3 regions of the Mesorhizobium sp. M1006 genome follow, and region 1 is predicted to be linked to each of the others. Evidence: predicted binding sites of a transcription regulator. Region 1 holds the regulator's gene; each other region holds the start of a gene.
What was found. The regulator PhoB, encoded in region 1, activates phosphate uptake and scavenging genes when phosphate is short. The targets are predictions, from matches to a motif close to TGTCATNNANCTGTCAT.

Region 1 (6,447 bases):
CATTCTTGCCGAGCTCGCGCGCATCCTTCCACACCGACACGGTCTGTGTGCCGAGCGCGATGCGGTTCAGCGCGGCGTGGTCGCCGTCCTGGCCCGAAACCGGAACCGATCCGGCCAGCCCTTGCGCTGTCAGCGCGGCGACGACGCCGCCGGCAGTGCCGTCATTGGCCGCGACCACGGCATCGACCTTGTTGTCGTTGGCGGTCAGGAACTGTTCCATGTTCTTCTGAGCGTTGGCCGGCAGCCAGCCGTCGGTATAGGCCTCGCCGACATTCTTGATCTTGCCGCTGTCTATTGCCGCCTTCAGCACCTCCATCGAACCGGCAAACAGGAAATCGGCATTCGGATCGGAACCCGAACCCTTGATGAAGACATAGTTGCCTTCCGGCTTCACCTTGAAGACTTCCCGGGCCTGCATGCGGCCGACTTCCTTGTTGTCGAAGGTCAGGTAAAAGACGTCCTTGTTCTCGATCAGCCGGTCGTAGCCGACAACCGGAATACCTTCGTCCAGCGCCTTTTGCACGGCCGGCCCGATGGCCGAGGCGTCCTGCGCCAGGATGATCAGTGCGTTGGCGCCCTGCGAGATCAGGCTCTCGACGTCGGTGAGCTGCTTGCCGGGGTTGGACTGTGCGTCGGCGGAAATATACTTGTCGCCTGCGGCCTCGATGGCCGCCTTCATTGCGGCCTCGTCGGTCTTCCAGCGCTCTTCCTGGAAGTTCGACCAGGAAACGCCGATGACCTTGTCTTTAGCCTGCGCCACCGACGCCAGCGCCAGCGTCATGGCGACACTCGCCAGAATGGCGGTCGTGAATTTCTTCATCATATCCTCCCTGCGCCGCGTACGGCGTGACCAATTGGCTCAAAGACCAGCTTAGAAGCTCTAATTTTTTCGAGCCTCGAAAAAATACTGGTCCGATCTCCGGCTGCTGTCAACATCGATTCTGATGGATTTTGATGACTCTGCGAGTTTTTTCGAGCGTCGGAATAAACGATGACAGCGCCACCTGCATCTGACACTATTTGCCTCATCCGACACTATTTGTCGGACATTACCGACGGCTTCCGGTTCATGAGCGGCCGCGGCAACCGGGAGGAAAGCAAAACAATGTCGGTCGGAATCCGCCATGACGATTTGCGCCGGCGCAACCGGGCGATGGTGATCTCGGCGGTGCGCCGGGCCGGCCAGCCATCGCGTACTGAGATCGCAGCTACCACCGGCCTCAGTCATTCGACCATATCGGCGATTTCTTCCGACCTGATACGGGAAGGCATCCTCGCCGAGAGCAAGCCAAGTGAGCCCGTTTCGTTGAAACGCGGTCGTCCGCAAGTCGGCCTCGCCCTCAACCCGGAAGCGGCGGCGGTGCTGACCGTGGTGTTGTCGCTGAATTTCCTTTCGGCCGCCATTATCGACTACACGGGACAGGTGGTCGCCGAGGAACAGCGCCGGCTGGACACGCTGACTATGCCGCGCGACGAGCTGATCCGTGAATGCATGGCCATCGTCCGGCGCCGGCTGCAGGATCCAGATCTTGACGTCCGCAGTGTCGCCCGCATCGCCCTGGCGATTCAGGGCATTACCGACTCCCCTGCACGCGCCATGCTGTGGTCGCCGATCACGCCGCAGACCGACATCGCCTTTGCCGACATGCTGGAGGACGAATTCGGCATCCCGGCAACGGTGGAGAACGACTGCAACATGATGGCGGTGGCTTTGCGCTGGCGCAATCCGGATCGCTATCGCGATGACTTCATCGCCATCCTGCTTTCGCATGGCATCGGCATGGGGCTGGTGCTGAAGGGCGAACTGTTCACCGGGACGCATTCCTCGGGCGGCGAATTTGGCCACATGATCCATCGTCCGGGCGGCGCGCTCTGCCGTTGCGGGCGGCGCGGCTGCATCGAGGCGTATGCCGGCAACTACGCCATCTGGCGCAACGCCAGGCAGATGAGCGAAGACAGCGAACCGGTCGCCGACGTCAGCGACGCCGACATGCGCGCACTGGCGGCCCGGGCGCGCGAGAAAGATGGGCCGGAACGCGAGGCCTACCGCAAGGCCGGCGAAGCGCTGGGTTTCGGTCTCGGCTCGCTGTTCGCGCTGATCGATCCGGCACCGGTCGCGATGGTCGGCGCCAGTGCCGCCGCCTTCGATCTGATCGAGCCGGCCTTGCGGAAGGCAATCGCCCAGACCGCCGGCGGCCAGCATTCAGGCTCGATCTCCTTCGATACAGAGCCGAACGAATTGCCTCTGATCCGCGAAGGCTGCGCGATGCGGGCGTTAAGCTTCGTCGACCAGGAGATTTTCGCGCCGGGCGCGCAAATGAGGCCCAGCGTCAGAAAGAACGTAGCCTGACCAGGCGGGTCAATCTTCCCTGATCGCATAGCCGGCGCCGCGGATGGTGCGGATGACATCCGGCATCCGGCCGTTGTTGACGGCTTTGCGCAGCCGCCCGACATGCACGTCGACGGTGCGTTCGTCGATGTAGATTGTCTCCCCCCAGACATTATCGAGTAACTGGCTGCGCGAGAAGACACGGCCCGGATGCCGCATCATGAACTCGAGCAGCCGGAATTCGGTCGGCCCGAGCCTGATTTCGCTCTTCTTGCGATAGACCCTGTGCGATTCGCGATCGAGCACGATGTCGCCGACCTTCAGCACGCTGGACAGCACTTCCGGCTTGGCGCGCCGCAGCAGCGCCTTGACCCTGGCCATGAATTCCGGTGTCGAAAACGGCTTGACCAGATAGTCGTCGGCGCCGGTCGAAAGACCGCGCACCCGGTCGCTCTCCTCGCCGCGCGCGGTCAGCATGATGATCGGCAGCCGCTCGGTTTCGGGGCGCACCCGCAACCGACGACAGAGCTCGATGCCGGAAACCGCTGGTATCATCCAGTCGAGCACCAAAAGGTCGGGCACATTCTCCTGCAAACGGATCTCGGCTTCGTCGCCGCGTGTCACCACCTCGACCTGGTAGCCTTCGGATTCGAGATTGTAGCGGAGCAGCACACCCAACGGCTCCTCGTCCTCCACCACCATTATGCGTGGTGCGATCATCGGCTGGGCACCCCCATCATGTCACCGGTGCGGACATTGTCGTTTCGTCCTGCTTCGGACGATTGACCGGCAATTGCTCGCCGGTCAGCACATAATACGCATTTTCGGCGATGTTGGTGACATGGTCGCCGATCCGCTCCAGATTCTTGGCGCAGAACAGCAGGTGCGTGCAAGCGGTGATGTTGCGCGGATCTTCCATCATGTAGGTCAACAGCTCGCGGAACACGGACGTGTATTTAACGTCGATGCGCTCGTCGGCGGCACGAAGCTTGGCCAACGCGGCCGCATCGCCTGCAGCATATTCCTCGATGACACCCTGCACCTGGATGAGAACCAGCTGCGCCATCGCGTCGATGGAATGCGACAGGTCCCGCGGCGTGGCGCTGAGGCCGACCGCACTCACGCGCTTGGCGATATTCTTGGCAAGGTCGCCGATGCGTTCGAGGTCGCCCGCCATGCGGATCGCTCCGACCACATGGCGAAGATCGTGGGCCATCGGCTGGCGTTTGGCGATCAGGGTGATGGCGCGGTCGTCCAGTTCGCGTTGACGCGCATCCATGATGGCGTCGTCGGAAACGACGCGTTGCGCCAGCACGTTGTCGGAATTCAACAGCGCCTTGGTTGCCCCGCCGACCATCGAACCGGCGAGGTCGGCCATGTCGCGGATCAGCTTGCTGATCTGCTCGAGATCCTCGTCGAAAGAAGCGACTGTGTGTTCGCCCATGGTCCTGTCCTCATATGCATGATCGGAACGGCTCAGCCGAAGCGGCCAGTGATGTAGTCCTGCGTGCGCTTCTCGCGGGGCGACGTGAATATCTTCTCGGTCCGGTCGAACTCGACCAGTTCACCCAGATACATGAACGCCGTCTGGCGCGACACGCGCGCCGCCTGCTGCATGTTGTGGGTGACGATGACGATCGTGTAGTCGGCTTGCAATTCGTCGATCAGTTCCTCGATCTTGGCAGTCGACAGCGGGTCGAGCGCCGAAGCCGGTTCGTCGAGCAGAATGACTTCCGGCTTCACCGCCACGGTGCGGGCGATACAGAGCCGCTGCTGCTGGCCGCCGGACAGGCTCAAGCCGCTGGCGTTGAGCTTGTCCTTGACCTCGCTCCACAGCGCGGCGCGCTTCAACGCCTGTTCGACGCGGCCGTCCATCTCGGACTTGCCGAGGTTCTCGTAGAGCCTGACGCCGAAGGCGATGTTCTCGTAGATCGACATCGGGAACGGCGTCGGCTTCTGGAACACCATGCCGATCTTGGTCCTGAGGAGGTTGAGATCCTGCGACCGGTCGAGAATGTTCTTGCCGTCGAGCAGCACCTGGCCCTCGGCCGTCTGTTTTGGGTAGAGCTCATAGATGCGGTTGAACACACGCAGCAGCGTCGATTTCCCGCAGCCCGAAGGGCCGATGAAGGCCGTGACGCTGCGCTCGGGCAGCGACAGGCTGATGTCCTTCAGCGCCTTGCTCTGGCCGTAGTAGAAGTTGAGGTTCTTGACCTCGATCTTCGTCTTCTCGGCGACCGTTTCGGCCATCGTCATGTCTGGGGACAACATCTGTGTCATCTGTCCTCTCTGCGTCCGGTAAGGCTGCGGGCGAGGATGCTCAAGCCCAGAACCGTCAGGGTGATTATGAGTGCGCCGGTCCACGCCAGTTGCTGCCATTCCTCGTAAGGGCTGAGAGCGAACTGGAAGATGGTCACCGGCAGGCTGGCCATCGGCGCGTTGATATTGCTGCTCCAGAACTGGTTGTTGAGCGCGGTGAAGAGCAGCGGCGCCGTCTCGCCGGAAATGCGTGCTATCGCCAGCAATATGCCGGTGACGATGCCGGACAATGCGGCGCGGTAGGCGACCGAACGGATCACCACCCAGCGTGGCGCGCCGATCGCGGCACCGGCTTCACGCAACGCGTTCGGCACCAGGTTGAGCATGTCTTCAGTGGTGCGCACGACCACCGGAATGACCAGGATGGCAAGCGCAACGGCGCCGGCAATGGCCGAGAAATGTCCCATTGGCCGCACCATCAGCTCATAGACAAACAAGCCTATGATGATCGACGGCGCCGACAACAGGATGTCGTTGATGAAGCGGACGACGGTGGTGATGCGCGAAAAGCGTCCATACTCGGCCATGTAGGTTCCCGCCAGCACGCCGATCGGCGTGCCGACGACAACGGCGATGATCGTCATCAGCAGGCTGCCCGTGATGGCATTGAGCAAGCCGCCGGCCTCGCCCGGTGGTGGCGTCATCTCGGTGAAGACCGCGAGCGAAAGCCCGGCTGTGCCCTTATAGACCAACGCGCCGAGAATGAGCGCCAGCCAGGCAAGCCCGATGCCGGCGGCGACGACGCAAAGCGCCATCATCACCGAATTCCTGGCTTTGCGGCGGCTGTGGAGCGATGAGGATGTCGACATCGGTCAGGCTCCCGTACGGGCGTCGATCCGCATCAGCATATAGCGGGCGGCGGCGAGGATCAGGAAGGTGATGACGAAGAGGATCAGGCCGAGCGAAACCAGCGAGGAGGTGTAGAGGTCGCCGTCGGCCTCGGTGAATTCATTGGCGATGGTCGCCGAGATCGTCGTGCCCGGCGCGAACAGGGAGGCACTGATGCGATGTGCGTTGCCGATGACGAAAGTCACCGCCATGGTTTCGCCGAGTGCCCGGCCGAGGCCAAGCATGACGCCGCCCATGATACCGATGCGGGTATAGGGAATGACCACGCGCCGGGTCACTTCCCAGGTCGTGCAACCGATGCCATAGGCCGATTCCTTCAGCACCGCCGGCACCGTATCGAAGACGTCCTTGGTGATCGAGGTGATGAAGGGCAGCACCATGATGGCGAGGATCAGCGCCGAGGTCAGAAGGCCGATGCCGTAAGGAGGGCCGGCGAAAAGGCTGGATAGTCCCGGCACGCCGTGGAAGATGTTGATGATGAAGGGCTGTATCGTCGTCTGCAGGAACGGCGCGAACACGAACAGGCCCCAGATGCCGTAGATGATCGAAGGAATGCCGGCCAACAGCTCGACCGCTATGCCGATAGGACGCCTGAGCGGGCGCGGGCAGAGCTCGGTGAGAAAGATTGCAATGCCGATGCCGATCGGAACCGCGATCAGGATGGCAATGGCCGCCGTCACCAGCGTGCCGTAGATCGGCGCCAGTGCGCCAAATTTTTCCGTAACGGGATTCCAGCTCTCAGTCGTCAGGAAAGAAAAACCGAACGACGACAGCGCCTGCCATGAGCCGGCAAACAGCGAGATGGCGACACCGCCGAGGATGACCAGCACAAGAATTGCGGAAGCGCGGGTGAGTCCGCGGAATATGGCATCTGTGAGCGCGAAGCGCCGCACCGTAGCTTCCCTGGCCCGGGCTGCTGCAGATGATGGCACGGCATCGGAAGCGATGGT
Region 2 (6,447 bases), on a different contig from region 1:
CGCTCGGTCGGGCCAATGGCGTTGACCACCTTGCCGTCGATGGCGACTGTACCGGCAGAAATCGTCTCCAGCCCGGCGATCATCCTCAGCAGCGTAGACTTGCCGCAGCCGGAGGGGCCGACCAGCACGCAAAGCTCCTTGTCGGGAATGGCGATGGAAACGCCCTTCACGGCCTCGACGCCGCTGGGATAGATTTTCCTGACATCCTTCAGATCCACGGTCGCCATCGGCTTCTCACTTTTCGGATTCGACCAGACCGCGCACGAACCAGCGTTGCATCAGCACGACCACCAGGATCGGCGGCACGATGGCCAGCATTGCCGTGACCATCACCAGGTGCCATTGGGTGTCGGCATCGGCGAAGGAAACCATCTTTCTCAGCGCGATGACGATGGTATTCATGTCGTTGCTGTTGGTGACGAGCAGCGGCCAAAGATACTGCGTCCAGCCATAGATGAAGAGGATCACGAACAGCGCGGCGATGTTTGTCCGCGACAGCGGCACCAGAATATCGAAAAAGAAGCGCCATGGCCCGGCACCGTCGACACGCGCCGCCTCCACCAATTCGCCCGGTATGGTCATGAAGAACTGGCGAAACAGCAGCGTTGCGGTGGCTGAGGCGATCAGCGGGACGATCAGGCCGGCATAGGTGTCGATCATGCCGAGATCGACCATCACCTTGTAGGTCGGCAGGATGCGCACCTCGACTGGAAGCATCAAGGTGATGAAGATCAGCCAGAAGAAGGTCATGCGCAGCGGAAAGCGAAAGAACACGATCGCGTAGGCCGACAGGATCGAGATGAAGATCTTTCCCACCGCAACGCCGAGCGCCATGATCATGGTGTTGAGGAGCAGCCTGCCGACGCTGACCCCGCCGATACGACCGATGCCGCCGAACAGCGCCTCGCTGTAATTGTTCCATAGCTGGCCGCCGGGCAAGAGCGGCAGGGGCGGCCTGAGGATCGTTTGCAGCGTGTGCGTCGAGGCAACGAAGGTGTAGTAGATCGGAAAAGCCACGATCAATATGCCGAGGATGAGCACGGCATGGGCGATGAAGGTGCGGAGCGGGGACTGGCCGATCATCGCTGCCCTCAGCCGTAATGGACTTTGCGTTCCACATAGCGGAACTGGATCGCTGTGAGCGCAATGACGATGGCCATCAGGATGACCGACTGCGCCGCCGAATCGCCCAGGATCAGATTGACGAAGCCGTCATTGTAGACCTTGTAGACCAGCGTCTCGGTCGTCTTGCCCGGCCCGCCGCCGGTGACGGCATGAACGATGCCGAACGTGTCGAACAGGGCATAGACGGTGTTGACGACCAGCAGGAAAAAGCTTGTCGGCGCAAGCAGCGGGAAGACGATGGTCCAGAAGCGCTTGGTTTCGCCGGCGCCGTCCATGGCCGCCGCTTCGATCAGCGTTTTCGGCACCGCCTGCAGGCCGGCGACGAAGAACAGGAAGTTGTAGCTGATCTGCTTCCAGGCAGCAGCCGACACCAGCAGGATCATGGCGTGGGTGCCGTTGAGCAGCGGGTCCCATACGATGCCGAGGCTTCTCAGCAAATAGGCCAACGAGCCGATCGAGGGATTGAACAGGAAAAGCCAAAGCATGCCGGCAATCGCCGGCGCCACGGCGTAAGGCCATATCAACAGTGTGCGGTAGAGGCCTTTGCCGCGCACGGCCTTCTCGGCCATGACCGCGAGCAGCAGGGCCACAACCATGGCAACGATCGCGGTCGCAAGAGAGAACACTACGGTGACCTTGATCGAGTTGAGGTAGGCCGGATCGGCCAGCACCTTCCGGAAATTGGCAAACCAGACGAACCTGCTCTTCAGCCCGAACGGGTCTTGCCTGAGCATCGACTGGTAAAGCGCCTGACCGGCCGGCCAGTAGAAGAAAACCAGGGTGATGGCGAGCTGTGGCGCCACCAGCAGGTAGGGCAGGATCTTGTTGGGAAATACGACGCGTGGAGACAGGCTGATTTCCCTCGCTATCCAGGTGTCGCCCACGCGAGCCCGCGTGGGCGATATTCCAACCGACTAACCGAGATAATCCCGTCAGTTCTCCAGCGCTTCCTTGATCGCGACGTTGCCGCGCGCAACCGCATTGTCGAGTGCCTGCTGGGCGGTTTGCTGGCCGGCCAGCATCTTCTCCAGCTCCTCGTTCTGGATATCGCGCACCTGCGGCAGATTCGGCAGGCGCACGCCCTTCGAGTTGTCGGTCGGCGCCTTGCCCGTCATCTGCAGGATGGGTGTCTCGCGGCCGGGGTTTTTGTCATAGAAGCCTGATTTCTTCGTCGCCTCATACGCGGCGAGCGTCACAGGCAGGTATCCCGACTTCTGGTGCAGATATTCCTGCACATCGGTCTTGGACAGATAGGCAAAGAAGGCGGCGACACCCTTGTATTCCTCGTCCGACTTGTTGCCGAACACCCACAGGCTGGCACCACCCGGCGTCGTGTTCTGTGGTGCGCCCTTGGCGTCGGTATCATACGGAAGCTGGCCGATGCCATAGTTCATGCCGGACTTGACGATATCGCCGAGGCCGCCCGACGATTCGGTGAAGATGCCGCATTCGCCGGCGAGGAATATCTGCTTGGCTTCGGAGGTGCGTCCGCCATATTTGAACGTGCCGTCCTTGGCCAGGCCAGCGAGCGCCTGGAAGTGGTTGACGAAAATCGGCGCATTGATCTTGAGTTCGACATCACCTCCAGCCAGGCCATTCTGCTGGGTGGCCCAAGGCACGTCATTCCACGCCGCGAAATTCTCCAGGTGGATCCAGGTCAGCCAGGTCGAGGTATAGCCGCAAGGGGCGGCGCCGCTCGTCTTGATCTTCTTGGCAGCTTCCCACACCTCGTTCCACGTCTTGGGCGGATTGTTCACGTCGAGGCCTGCCTTCTGGAAGATGTCCTTGTTGTAATAGAGGATCGGCGAGGAAGAGTTGTAGGGGAACGATAGCATGGTGCCGTCCGGCTTCGAATAATAGCCGACGATGCCGGGCAGATACTGGCTCTTGTCGAAAGTCATCCCGGCGCCGGTCATCACATCGGCCACCGGCTTTATCGCACCCTCGGCCGCCATCATCACGCCGGTGCCGACGTCGAACACCTGGAGGATATCGGGCGCTTGCCCGGCACGAAAGGCAGCGATGCCGGCATTCAGCGTCTCCGGATAGGTGCCCTTGAACACCGGAACGAGCTCATAGTCGCTCTGGCTGGCGTTGAAATCCTTGGAGATCTTGGCGACGACCTCGGCGTTGGCGCCGGTCATGGCGTGCCACCAGCTGATCTGCGTGACGGCGAAGGCGGAGGTGGTGGAAAGCAGGGTCACGGTGGCGGCGATACCGGCCGCAAAGCCGAAGAACTTCATGTTTCATCTCCCGTTTGTCATTGGCGAAAGGGGCACTTCCGCAAAGCCAATATGTGGCGCTGATGACAATCGGACAACGGTTTTATTGCGGATCAATGAACATCATTCCTTCCTAAAGTGCACTCGCTACTGAAACCGGGCGCCAGAAATCACATCACCGTCTTTTTGGGCGCAGCGGCGTCGGTTTTCCCCCGAAAAGACCCGCCGCATGGCCCACGGGTTAACCATTCGTTAAAATCTCCAAGAGCTAATCAGTCACACCTCCCCTGTTAATTTTGGCAGACCGAGTGAACCAGGATGCTGACGGTCTATAATTGTATTGTAAGTCAGCACGATCCGAGACTGGTTGCGCTTGCCGCACTCATCTGTGGAATTTCTTGCTTCTCGGCGGTTAATCTCCTTAAGCATGTCGGCCGATCGACCGAGCGAAACCGGCTTGTCTGGCTGATGATCGCCGCGGCCTCGACCGGGTTCGGCATATGGGCGACGCATTTCATCGCCATGACCGCGTTTACGCCGGGAATACCGAATGCATACAATCCGGGATTGTCCGCCTTTTCGCTTGCCGCCGCCATTATCATGACCGCGCTTGGGATGTGGGTCGCCACCTTGCGCCGCGGCATCGACCATTTCCTCGTCGGTGGCGCCATTCTGGGCGGCGCCATCGCGACGATGCACTACATCGGCATGGCAGCTTTCGAGGTCGAAGGCCGGGTCGCATGGAACCTGCTCCTTGTCGCGATATCGCTTCTGGCCGGCGTGACCCTCGCGGCACTGGCGCTCCTTGTCGTCTTGCGCCGTCCGTCAGCGCTCGCGACTTTCGGCGGCGCCGCGCTTTTGACGCTGGCGATTTGCAGCTTGCATTTCATCGCGATGGCTGCGGTGTCGATCATTCCGGATTCCTCGATTGAAATATCCGAACATTCCATCGAGCCCATTTCCCAGGCCTTTGCCGCAGCGGTCGCCAGCCTGATAATCCTTGTGCTATCGGGTGCCGCGCTGTGGATCGACCTGCGCTTTCGCCGCCAGAAGCTCGAGGCCGATCGCATGCACGATCTCGCCAATGCGGCGGTGGAAGGTCTGATCGTTTGCGATGGCACCCGCATTGTCAGCGCCAATGACAGTATGGCGAAGCTGACCGGAACAGCGACAGCCACCCTGAACACGATGCAATTCGGCGAGCTTTTCGACGGACAGAGCGCAGCCGATATGTCCGGCTTCGGCGAACAGGCGCAGGAAGCGAAGGTAAGGGGCAGCGACGGGGCGAGAATTCCTGTCGAGCTGATCGCCAGGAAAATCACCTACTGCGGCAGGCCTCATACGGTGCTTGCCGTTCGCGACATCCGTGAGCGCAAGAAGGCAGAACAAGAGATCCTCCGCCTCGCGCATTTCGATCCGCTTACCGGGCTTGCCAATCGGCGGAGCTTTTCTTCCCGGCTGGAAGCAGAATTCGCCTCAATGGATCGTGGCGGCAAGGATGGACATCTGGCGCTCCTGCTGCTTGACCTCGACCGGTTCAAGCAAGTCAACGACCTCTATGGCCACGGGGCCGGCGATGCTATGCTGCAGAAGCTGGCGCACTGCATTTCCGGCATCCCGCGCCACGGACAGATGCTCGCGCGTCTCGGCGGCGATGAATTTGCCATCATAGCTCCGAACCTCCCCGACCCCCTGGCCGCAGGCCGGATAGCCGAGGACTTGCTGGCGGCGATCCGGGAGGAAAACAGGGTTTCGGTCGGCTCCGGCCTCGTCTCGGCCAGCATCGGCATCGCCTTCTTTCCGCTGGATGCCGAAGACCAGGCCGGCCTGATCAGCCATGCCGACACGGCACTCCATCGCGCCAAAACCGAAGGCAGGGACACTTATCGGTTTTTCGAGATAGCCATGGGCACCGCGGCCCGCGACAAGCGCGTGATGGAGCATGAATTGCGCCAGGCGATCGCCCGCAAGGAGTTCCACCTCGTCTATCAGCCGCAGAAGGAGATCCGCGGCGGCAGGATGATCGGCTTCGAAGCCCTGGTCCGTTGGCAGCACCCTGAGCGGGGTGACATTTCTCCGGCCGTTTTCATCCCCGTGGCCGAGGACAGTGGCGCTATCGCGCAGATCGGCGACTGGGTGCTGACGACGGCTTGTAACGATGCTGTTCGCTGGACAAACCCGCTGATGGTCGCCGTCAACGTCTCCGCCGTGCAACTTCACAATCCGAATTTCAGCCGCAAGGTGCACGACGCATTGACGAGATCCGGCCTGGCCCCCGGCAGGCTCGAACTGGAGATCACCGAAACGGCCCTGGTGAAGGACATGCCGCGCGCGCTGGCAACCTTGAGGCAGGTCAAGGCGCTTGGCGTGCATGTGGCGATGGACGATTTTGGCACCGGCTATTCTTCGCTGTCCAACCTCAGCGCCTTTCCCTTCGACAAGATCAAGATCGACGGGTCGTTCATCAAATCGGTCGACAAGAACGCCCAGTTCGCGGCGATCGTTCGCGCCGTGCTGGGGCTTGGACGCGGTCTCGGCCTACCGGTTCTGGCAGAAGGCATCGAGACGCCGGGTGAATTGCAGTTCCTAGACGCCGAGGCTTGCGAGATCGGGCAAGGCTACTACCTCGGCAAACCGGCTCCGATCGAGACATTCGGGGAACTGACGGGCGTGGCCGCTCCGGCAATCCGCACCGCCAGCCGACGCGGCGCAAGCATTGCCGTGCTCAAGCCGCGCCTGCGCACGGTCTGAGCCTATCCCGGCTGAAGCGCCGCCTCGACCAGACGCTTGGCATCCGGCCCCGACCATTCGGCCGGGCCATTCATATGGGCGATCAGGCAGCCTTGCCCATCGATCAGCATGGTGACCGGCAGACCGAGCGCCAGGCCGCGCGTCTTGACGTCGTTGAACAGCGCCATCGTGGCATCGCGATAGTAGCCGAGCGACTTGACGCCGGTGTCCTCCAGGAACTTCTTCGGTTTGGCATCGTCGCCGGCATCGACGTTGACGGCAACAACCTGAAACGCATCGCTGCCCATCTCCTTCTGCAGCGCATCGAGCGCGGGCATTTCGGCGCGGCAAGGTGCGCACCATGTCGCCC
Region 3 (6,447 bases), on a different contig from region 1:
CGATCAGCGTCGAGGTGGCCGAGCCGGCGATGCCGAGTTCGGGGAACGGGCCGATGCCGAGGATGAGCAACGGGTTCAAAACGACGTCGAGCATGACTGCCAGCGCCATAAAAAGGAAAGGCGTGCGCGAATCGCCGGCGCCGCGCAGCACCGTCATGACGAAGGACAGCAGGTTCATCATCGGCACGGCGAGGAAGATGATGCGCAGATAGGAGCGCGCCAGCGGCAACGCGTCGGCCGGCGTGCCGAGCGCATCGAGGATCGCATCGACCCAGATCCAGCCGCAGACCGCGAACACCACCGAGACGAGGAAGAAGAAGGTGGCGCTGGTTCCGACGATGCGCCGGGCTTCGGGCAGGTCACGAGCGCCGACGGATTGTGCGACCAGGATGGTCGCCGCCATGCCGATGCCGAAGACGGTGCCGAGGATGAGAAACAGCACGAGGTTGGCATTGGACGTGGCGGTCAGCGCCGCTTCACCGAGGAAACGGCCGACCCACACGGCATTTATCGAGCCGTTGAGCGACTGCAGCACATTGGAGCCGAGCACCGGCAGGGCAAACAGCAACAGGGTGCGCGGGATAGGCCCACTGGTGAGGTCGCCGGTCTGCCGGCGCGGGGGCATGTTGTCGTCCATGGCAGGCAACTCGGCGAAGGCTTGTCTGAGTCCGCAATGATTGCCGATTTAACGGGAGAGGTCGATGCGGCGCTGTAAATTCCGCCTGGCGTGCCTTGATCTAAGCATTTCTCAACCTTCCGGAATCGTATATTGATCCCGCACGCGTGGGGCCGCATTTTCCTGGATCTCATGGGTAGGCCGGGGGGCTCATGTCCGATATTCCGTTGTTTTTTGAGCGCCTGAACCGGCGCGCCTTTCTTGGTGCATCCGCTCTGGGCGCGGCCTCCGTGGCTCTTTCGTCGTGCACTACGACGGACGTGGCGGCGCCGGTGCCCGCGGCACCAAGCGATCCGGCTTTCGGCGATGCCGCAAGCATGTATGCCGCGCGCATGGACGAGGGCTATCAACTGCCGGCAATCCCGGTAGCCAAGGTCGATCCGAAATTCGTGCGTCAAATCGTGGCCGACCCGACTGGAGAAAAACCCGGCACGATCGTCGTCGATACTTCCGAGCACTTCCTCTATCTGGTGCGCGACGGCGGCAAGGCAATTCGCTATGGCGTCAGCCTCGGCAAGGCCGGTTTCGGATGGACCGGCAGCGCCGTGGTACAGGCGAGGAAGAAGTGGCCGGTCTGGACGCCGCCGCCGGAAATGATCCAACGCCGGCCGGAACTGGCGAAATACAAGGACGGCATGCCGCCCGGCCCGCAGAGCCCGCTTGGTGCCCGCGCGCTGTATCTCTTCCGTGACGGCAAGGACACGATGTATAGGCTGCACGGCACGCCGGAGTGGGATTCCATTGGGAAGAACGCTTCCTCCGGCTGTGTGCGCTTCATGAATCAGGACATTATCGACCTCTACAGCCGCGTCGACGGCGTCGCGCCGGTCTTCGTGCGCCCGAACCTGTCGGCCGCCGGGAAGATCGCCGCCGTGTCGAACAGGACGGCCGAGCCGATCGATGCCGGCGTGCCAAAGGACGCGGAGATGTTGAGGTAAGTGCCTTCGACTGGATCGTCAGTCGCAGGTTTTGCAACGCACTGGGACACCGTCCTTGCGCGGGCGAGCCGCAACTGAAGGGCACGACCGCTCAATCGCGCCAGCTCAGGCGGACGCGTTCCGCGCGTCCGCCTGTATGGGTGCCGCTACTTCTTGGCGAGGCCTGGGAGCGTGACCTGATAGACCAGGAACATGGTGTCGACATCGGCGCCATCCTCGGCCTTGTAGGCCGCGCCTACCTGGAAGCCGTCCTGCGTGAGGAAGTCATTGTCATTGGCGACGAACAGGAAATAGTCGTCGGGCAGTGTCGGATCGAGGACGCTCACCACCGACATCGCCTCCCACTTCTCCGAAAGGTTGTTGCGGTCGTTGGGCGCGCCATTGTGCAGCCCGAAGCGGCCGAGCTCGGTCTTGTCGTTGATGTCAATGAGCGGCGTCAGCTTGGCCGGCGTCACCGATGGATCGAGCTCACCCTTGGGCGCCAGCGGCTTGTCCTTGTCGAATTCTGTGCCGGCGACATCGGTTGCCGCAGACAGATCGACGACGCTGATCTCGCGGTGGAGCGAGGTGTCGCCCTTCAGCCCCTGGCCATTGCCGCTGTCGCGCGCCAGCATCAGGAAGGTCTTGTCCGACAGCGCCACGATTTCGCTCTGCGCGGCGATCTTGGTTTTGCCCTTGGCATCGGTGAACATCGGCAGCGGCACGACATATTCATGCGCGAGCTTGAGCTGGCCGGGATCCGAGGCATCGTAGACCAGCGCGCGCGTGTTCTGACGCGTCGAGGCGGAATCGCCGCCATCCTGCCTTGGGGCCGACTGCAGCACGGCAATCAGGAACTTCCCGTCCGGCGTCAGCGCCATGCCTTCGAGGCCCTGGTTGTTCTGACGGCCGGTTTCGGGATCCTTCGGATCTGGGTCTGCCGCGCCAAGTCCCGGATTGTTGGAAGCAAAGTTTGGCGTCCCGTGACGCATCGGGACAAGCGCCGCCGGCGGCTGCGTTGCCGACATCAGACGCCCATCGGCGGAGAAGCGGTAGATGTTCGGACCGTATTCGTCCGAGATGAACAGCGTGCCGTCGGGCAGCCGCGCGATCGCTTCGTTATCGAGCGCGAGCTTGCCGTTGGCTTCGGGCAGGATCGGCATGTCGTCGGTCGCGGCACGCACGCCGTTGAGCGGATCGAGGCCGGTTGCGTCGGTACCCTTGTCGTCGGTCAAAAGGATGGTGTCTGCAAGCGTCGCCTTGAGGCCCGATTGTTCCTGGCCGGTGGCCGGTGCCGCACCCGGCGCGATCGGGGCGAACTCGATGGCGATCGTGTTGAGGCGCGGACGGTAATCGGTGGTGCCGACGACATTGTAGCCGCGATCCGGCAGCAGCCATAGCGAGCCCTTGTAGCCATCGGCGCCATGTGTCCAGCCGGCAGCGTCGATCGACATGCCCGAGCCCGAGCCAAACGTCTCGCCGAACTTGTCCTTCTGGCTGGCCGGGATGCGGCCGACACCGACCATGCCCTTGTTGACGAAGCTGACGCCGCCGACGGTCGCGGCGTTTTCTGCCAAGGCCGGGGTCAAGGCGGTGAACATCGCCAGCGCGACGGCGAGGGACGCGGTTCGGTGCAGGTTTTTCATGGGTATCCTCTTTGAGACAAAGCTGCCGGGATCTGAAAAAGCGCCGCGTCGCATCAAGGATGCCGCGAAAGCCTTCGGAGAAGCGATCTAGGACGCGAACATGATACTTGCGTGACAGTGCCGCGCTTGCTTGTCCCCCGTGGTCGCAACTGGCCTGGGTATGGCGAATTCGTCGTCGCCGAGCGAGCAATTAACAACTTTACAAATAATCGTTCTAATGTAAAGTTATGACAATGAAAGGTCCCCGATGACTGCCTATCGTTTCGCCACCCGCCTCAATTCCTTTGCCTCGCGGCCACAGGCCGAGTGGCCCGATCTTGTCGGCAAACCGTCCATGCTGCAAATGGCGGCACGTGCGGCGAAGGTTGCGGAGTTGACCGATCTCGACCTCAACTTCCCCGACCATGTCGATGAAAAGCCTGCGGAAATAGCGCGCAAACTCGGCGATATCGGGCTTTCCATCAATGGTTTCGCCATGCGCTACTATTCCAATCCGGCTTTCAAGCTCGGCGCCTTCACCAACCCGGATCCTGCCATTCGCCGCGAAGCCATCGACCTGACCAAGGCCGGCATCGACGCCACGCGCGAGGCGGGCGCCAGCCTGATGACCTTGTGGCTCGGGCAGGATGGCTTCGACTATGCCTTCCAGGTGGACTACGCAGCGCTCTGGCAACACGAAATCGATGGCATTCGTGAAGTTGCGGCGCATGATCCGGGCTGCCAAATCAGCCTTGAATACAAACCCAACGAGCCGCGCTCCTACAGCCTGATGCCAGATGCGGCGACTACATTGCTGGCGATCCGCGAGATCGGCCTGCCAAATCTCGGCGTGACGCTCGATTTCGCCCATGTGCTCTATGCCGACGAGCAGCCGGCCTTTGCCGCAGCACTCGTGGCGCGACACAGCAAGCTGCTCGGCGTGCATCTCAACGACGGCTACGCCAAGCGCGACGACGGCCTGATGGTCGGGGCCGTGCATACGCTGCAGACGATCGAGCTGCTCAAGCAGATCCGTCGAGACGGCTATGCCGGCGCCATCTACTTCGACACGTTCCCCGACATGACCGGGCTCGACCCGGTCCACGAATGCGAAGTCAACATCGCGACTGTCAAGCGCATGCTGCGCTTCGTCGATCGGCTGGAAAAGGACAATCGCCTGTCCAGTGCCGTCGACCGTCAGGACGCGGTCGCCTCGCAGGCCATCATCCAGGAAGCCATGCTCGGGCCGGACAGCTGAGGCCGGCGGCATAGACCGTTTTTCAACAAGGGAGGAAGATCATGAAATTTCTACTTGCCACCGCTGCCGCTGCCCTGATGGCGCTGTCCATCGGCTCGGCTTTTTCCGCGGACCTCGCGCCGCTCAATTCCGACACCGAGAAGGATCGCATCGACTGGTCGCAGCTCGAGGCCAAGTTCGGGGCGTTCCCCAAGTTGCCCGAGGGTACCAAGGCGGGTGCGGTCTCCAAGACGCTGACCAATGAATACTGGCGCTCGCTGGGGGAGGGCTACAAGTCGTTCGGCGACCGCACCGGCGTGCCCGTCGTCTACCAGGCAGCGCAGAGCGAGGGCGACCAGCTCGGTCAGCTCACCATCGCCGAAGGCCTGGTCACACAGGGCTACAACGTGCTGCTCGTCTCGCCGCAGACCGACTCCAACCTGCAGCCGATCATGGAACAGGCCAAGGCGGCCAACGTGCCGGTGGTCAACGTCAACGACGCGGTCATCCCGCAGGCCGAGCATTATGTCGGTAATGTCCAGCGCGACAACGGCGTGCGCGTCGCCAAATGGTTCATCAAGAACCGGCCGGACGGCGGCAAGGTCGCCATCGTCGAAGGCCAGGCCGGCGTCTACGCCGCCGTCCAGCGCACCGATGGTTTCAAGACAACGATCACCGAGGCCGGCAAGTTCGACGTCGTCGCCAGCGTCCCCGGTAACTGGGATCGCCAGACCTCCTACGACGCGGCCACCAACATCCTGCAACAGCACCCCGACCTGATCGGCTTCTATGCCAACAATGACGGCATGGCGCTGGGCATCGTCGAGGCGGTCAAGGCTGCCGGGCTGCAGGACAAGGTTGCGGTCTTCGGCACCGACGGCATCTCCGACGCCTATGCCTCGATCCGCGCCGGCGAGCTGACCGGCACCGTCGATTCATTCCCGGTGCTGACCGGCGAGGTGGCGCTGGAATCTGCGCTGCGGCTGGTGGCCGGGCAGAAGCTGCCGCGCGTCGTTGCCACGCCGCAGGCGCTGATCACCAAGGACAATGCCGACCGTTACTCCGGCGGCGGCGATGCCGTGCGCAAGGCGCTGCTCGAGGACGCGGCAGCGGGCCAGTAGAGCAGGGCCGGCAGGTGCCGGCCTTGGGTCGGCACCTTGCCTGGAGAACCGAAGCAATGTCAGCGCGGCTGCAATTCGAGGGCATTTCCAAAGAGTTTCCGGCTGTGCGGGCGCTGAGCGAAGTGTCGTTTTCGGTCGGCGCCGGCGAGATCCATGGCCTGCTCGGTGAAAACGGCGCCGGCAAATCGACGCTGCTGCGCATACTGTCAGGCGTCTACCGACCGACGGCGGGAAGCGTGCTGATCGACGGCAAGCCGGTGATGCTGAACAATCCGGTCGCCGCACGCGCAGCCGGCGTGGCGATGATCCATCAGGAATTACAGCAGGTGCCACGCCTCAGCGTCGCCCAGAACATGTTCCTCGGCCATCCGTTGACGCGCGGCGGCGTCTTCGTCGCACGGCGCGAGCAGGAGAGCCGCGCTGCGGAAGCGCTGGCCGCCATCGACCCGACCATCGATCCGGCAGCCCCGCTTGGCAGCCTGAAGGTGGCGCAGCGGCAGATCGTCGAGATCGCGCGGGCGCTGCTCGACCGCGCCAGGATCGTGGCGATGGACGAGCCGACGTCGAGCCTCACGCCGAGCGAGTTCGAACGGCTGGCGGAAGTTATTGCCGGTCTGGCACGCGACGGTGTCGCCGTCGTCTATGTCTCGCACAAGCTGGACGAGGTGTTCGGCATCTGCCAGCGCGCAACCATCATGCGCGACGGCGTTGTGGTCGAAACCGTCGATCTCGCGCAGGTGTCGGAAAAGGCCGTCGTTTCGATGATGGTCGGCCGCGAGCTTGCCCAGGAACAACACCGCTCGCATGCTTCTCCCGAGATCAGGCTGAGCGTGCGTGGCCTCGCCTCGGCAACCAAGGTCCGTGACGTTTC

Region 2: a site for PhoB is predicted at 3,431-3,447, ahead of ugpB (sn-glycerol-3-phosphate ABC transporter substrate-binding protein UgpB). Genes of this name have one in related genera too.
Region 3: a site for PhoB is predicted at 3,340-3,356, ahead of NKH60_RS01250 (esterase-like activity of phytase family protein). Genes of this name have one in related genera too.

Annotation. Positions count from the first base shown of each region.
Region 1 covers NZ_JAMYMZ010000018.1:36,459-42,905, forward strand. Annotated here, with positions in the region: gene xylF (D-xylose ABC transporter substrate-binding protein) at 1-820, opposite strand, end outside; gene NKH60_RS18605 (ROK family protein) at 1,106-2,350, shown strand; gene phoB (phosphate regulon transcriptional regulator PhoB) at 2,360-3,049, opposite strand; gene phoU (phosphate signaling complex protein PhoU) at 3,066-3,773, opposite strand; gene pstB (phosphate ABC transporter ATP-binding protein PstB) at 3,806-4,609, opposite strand; gene pstA (phosphate ABC transporter permease PstA) at 4,606-5,457, opposite strand; gene pstC (phosphate ABC transporter permease subunit PstC) at 5,461-6,447, opposite strand, start outside.
Region 2 covers NZ_JAMYMZ010000012.1:70,175-76,621, reverse strand. Annotated here, with positions in the region: gene ugpC (sn-glycerol-3-phosphate ABC transporter ATP-binding protein UgpC) at 1-227, opposite strand, end outside; gene ugpE (sn-glycerol-3-phosphate ABC transporter permease UgpE) at 235-1,083, opposite strand; gene ugpA (sn-glycerol-3-phosphate ABC transporter permease UgpA) at 1,092-1,976, opposite strand; gene ugpB (sn-glycerol-3-phosphate ABC transporter substrate-binding protein UgpB) at 2,058-3,368, opposite strand; gene NKH60_RS14225 (bifunctional diguanylate cyclase/phosphodiesterase) at 3,666-6,098, shown strand; gene tlpA (thiol:disulfide interchange protein TlpA) at 6,101-6,447, opposite strand, start outside.
Region 3 covers NZ_JAMYMZ010000001.1:246,628-253,074, reverse strand. Annotated here, with positions in the region: gene NKH60_RS01260 (MATE family efflux transporter) at 1-637, opposite strand, end outside; gene NKH60_RS01255 (L,D-transpeptidase) at 829-1,614, shown strand; gene NKH60_RS01250 (esterase-like activity of phytase family protein) at 1,761-3,239, opposite strand; gene NKH60_RS01245 (TIM barrel protein) at 3,487-4,476, shown strand; gene NKH60_RS01240 (sugar ABC transporter substrate-binding protein) at 4,518-5,576, shown strand; gene NKH60_RS01235 (sugar ABC transporter ATP-binding protein) at 5,633-6,447, shown strand, end outside.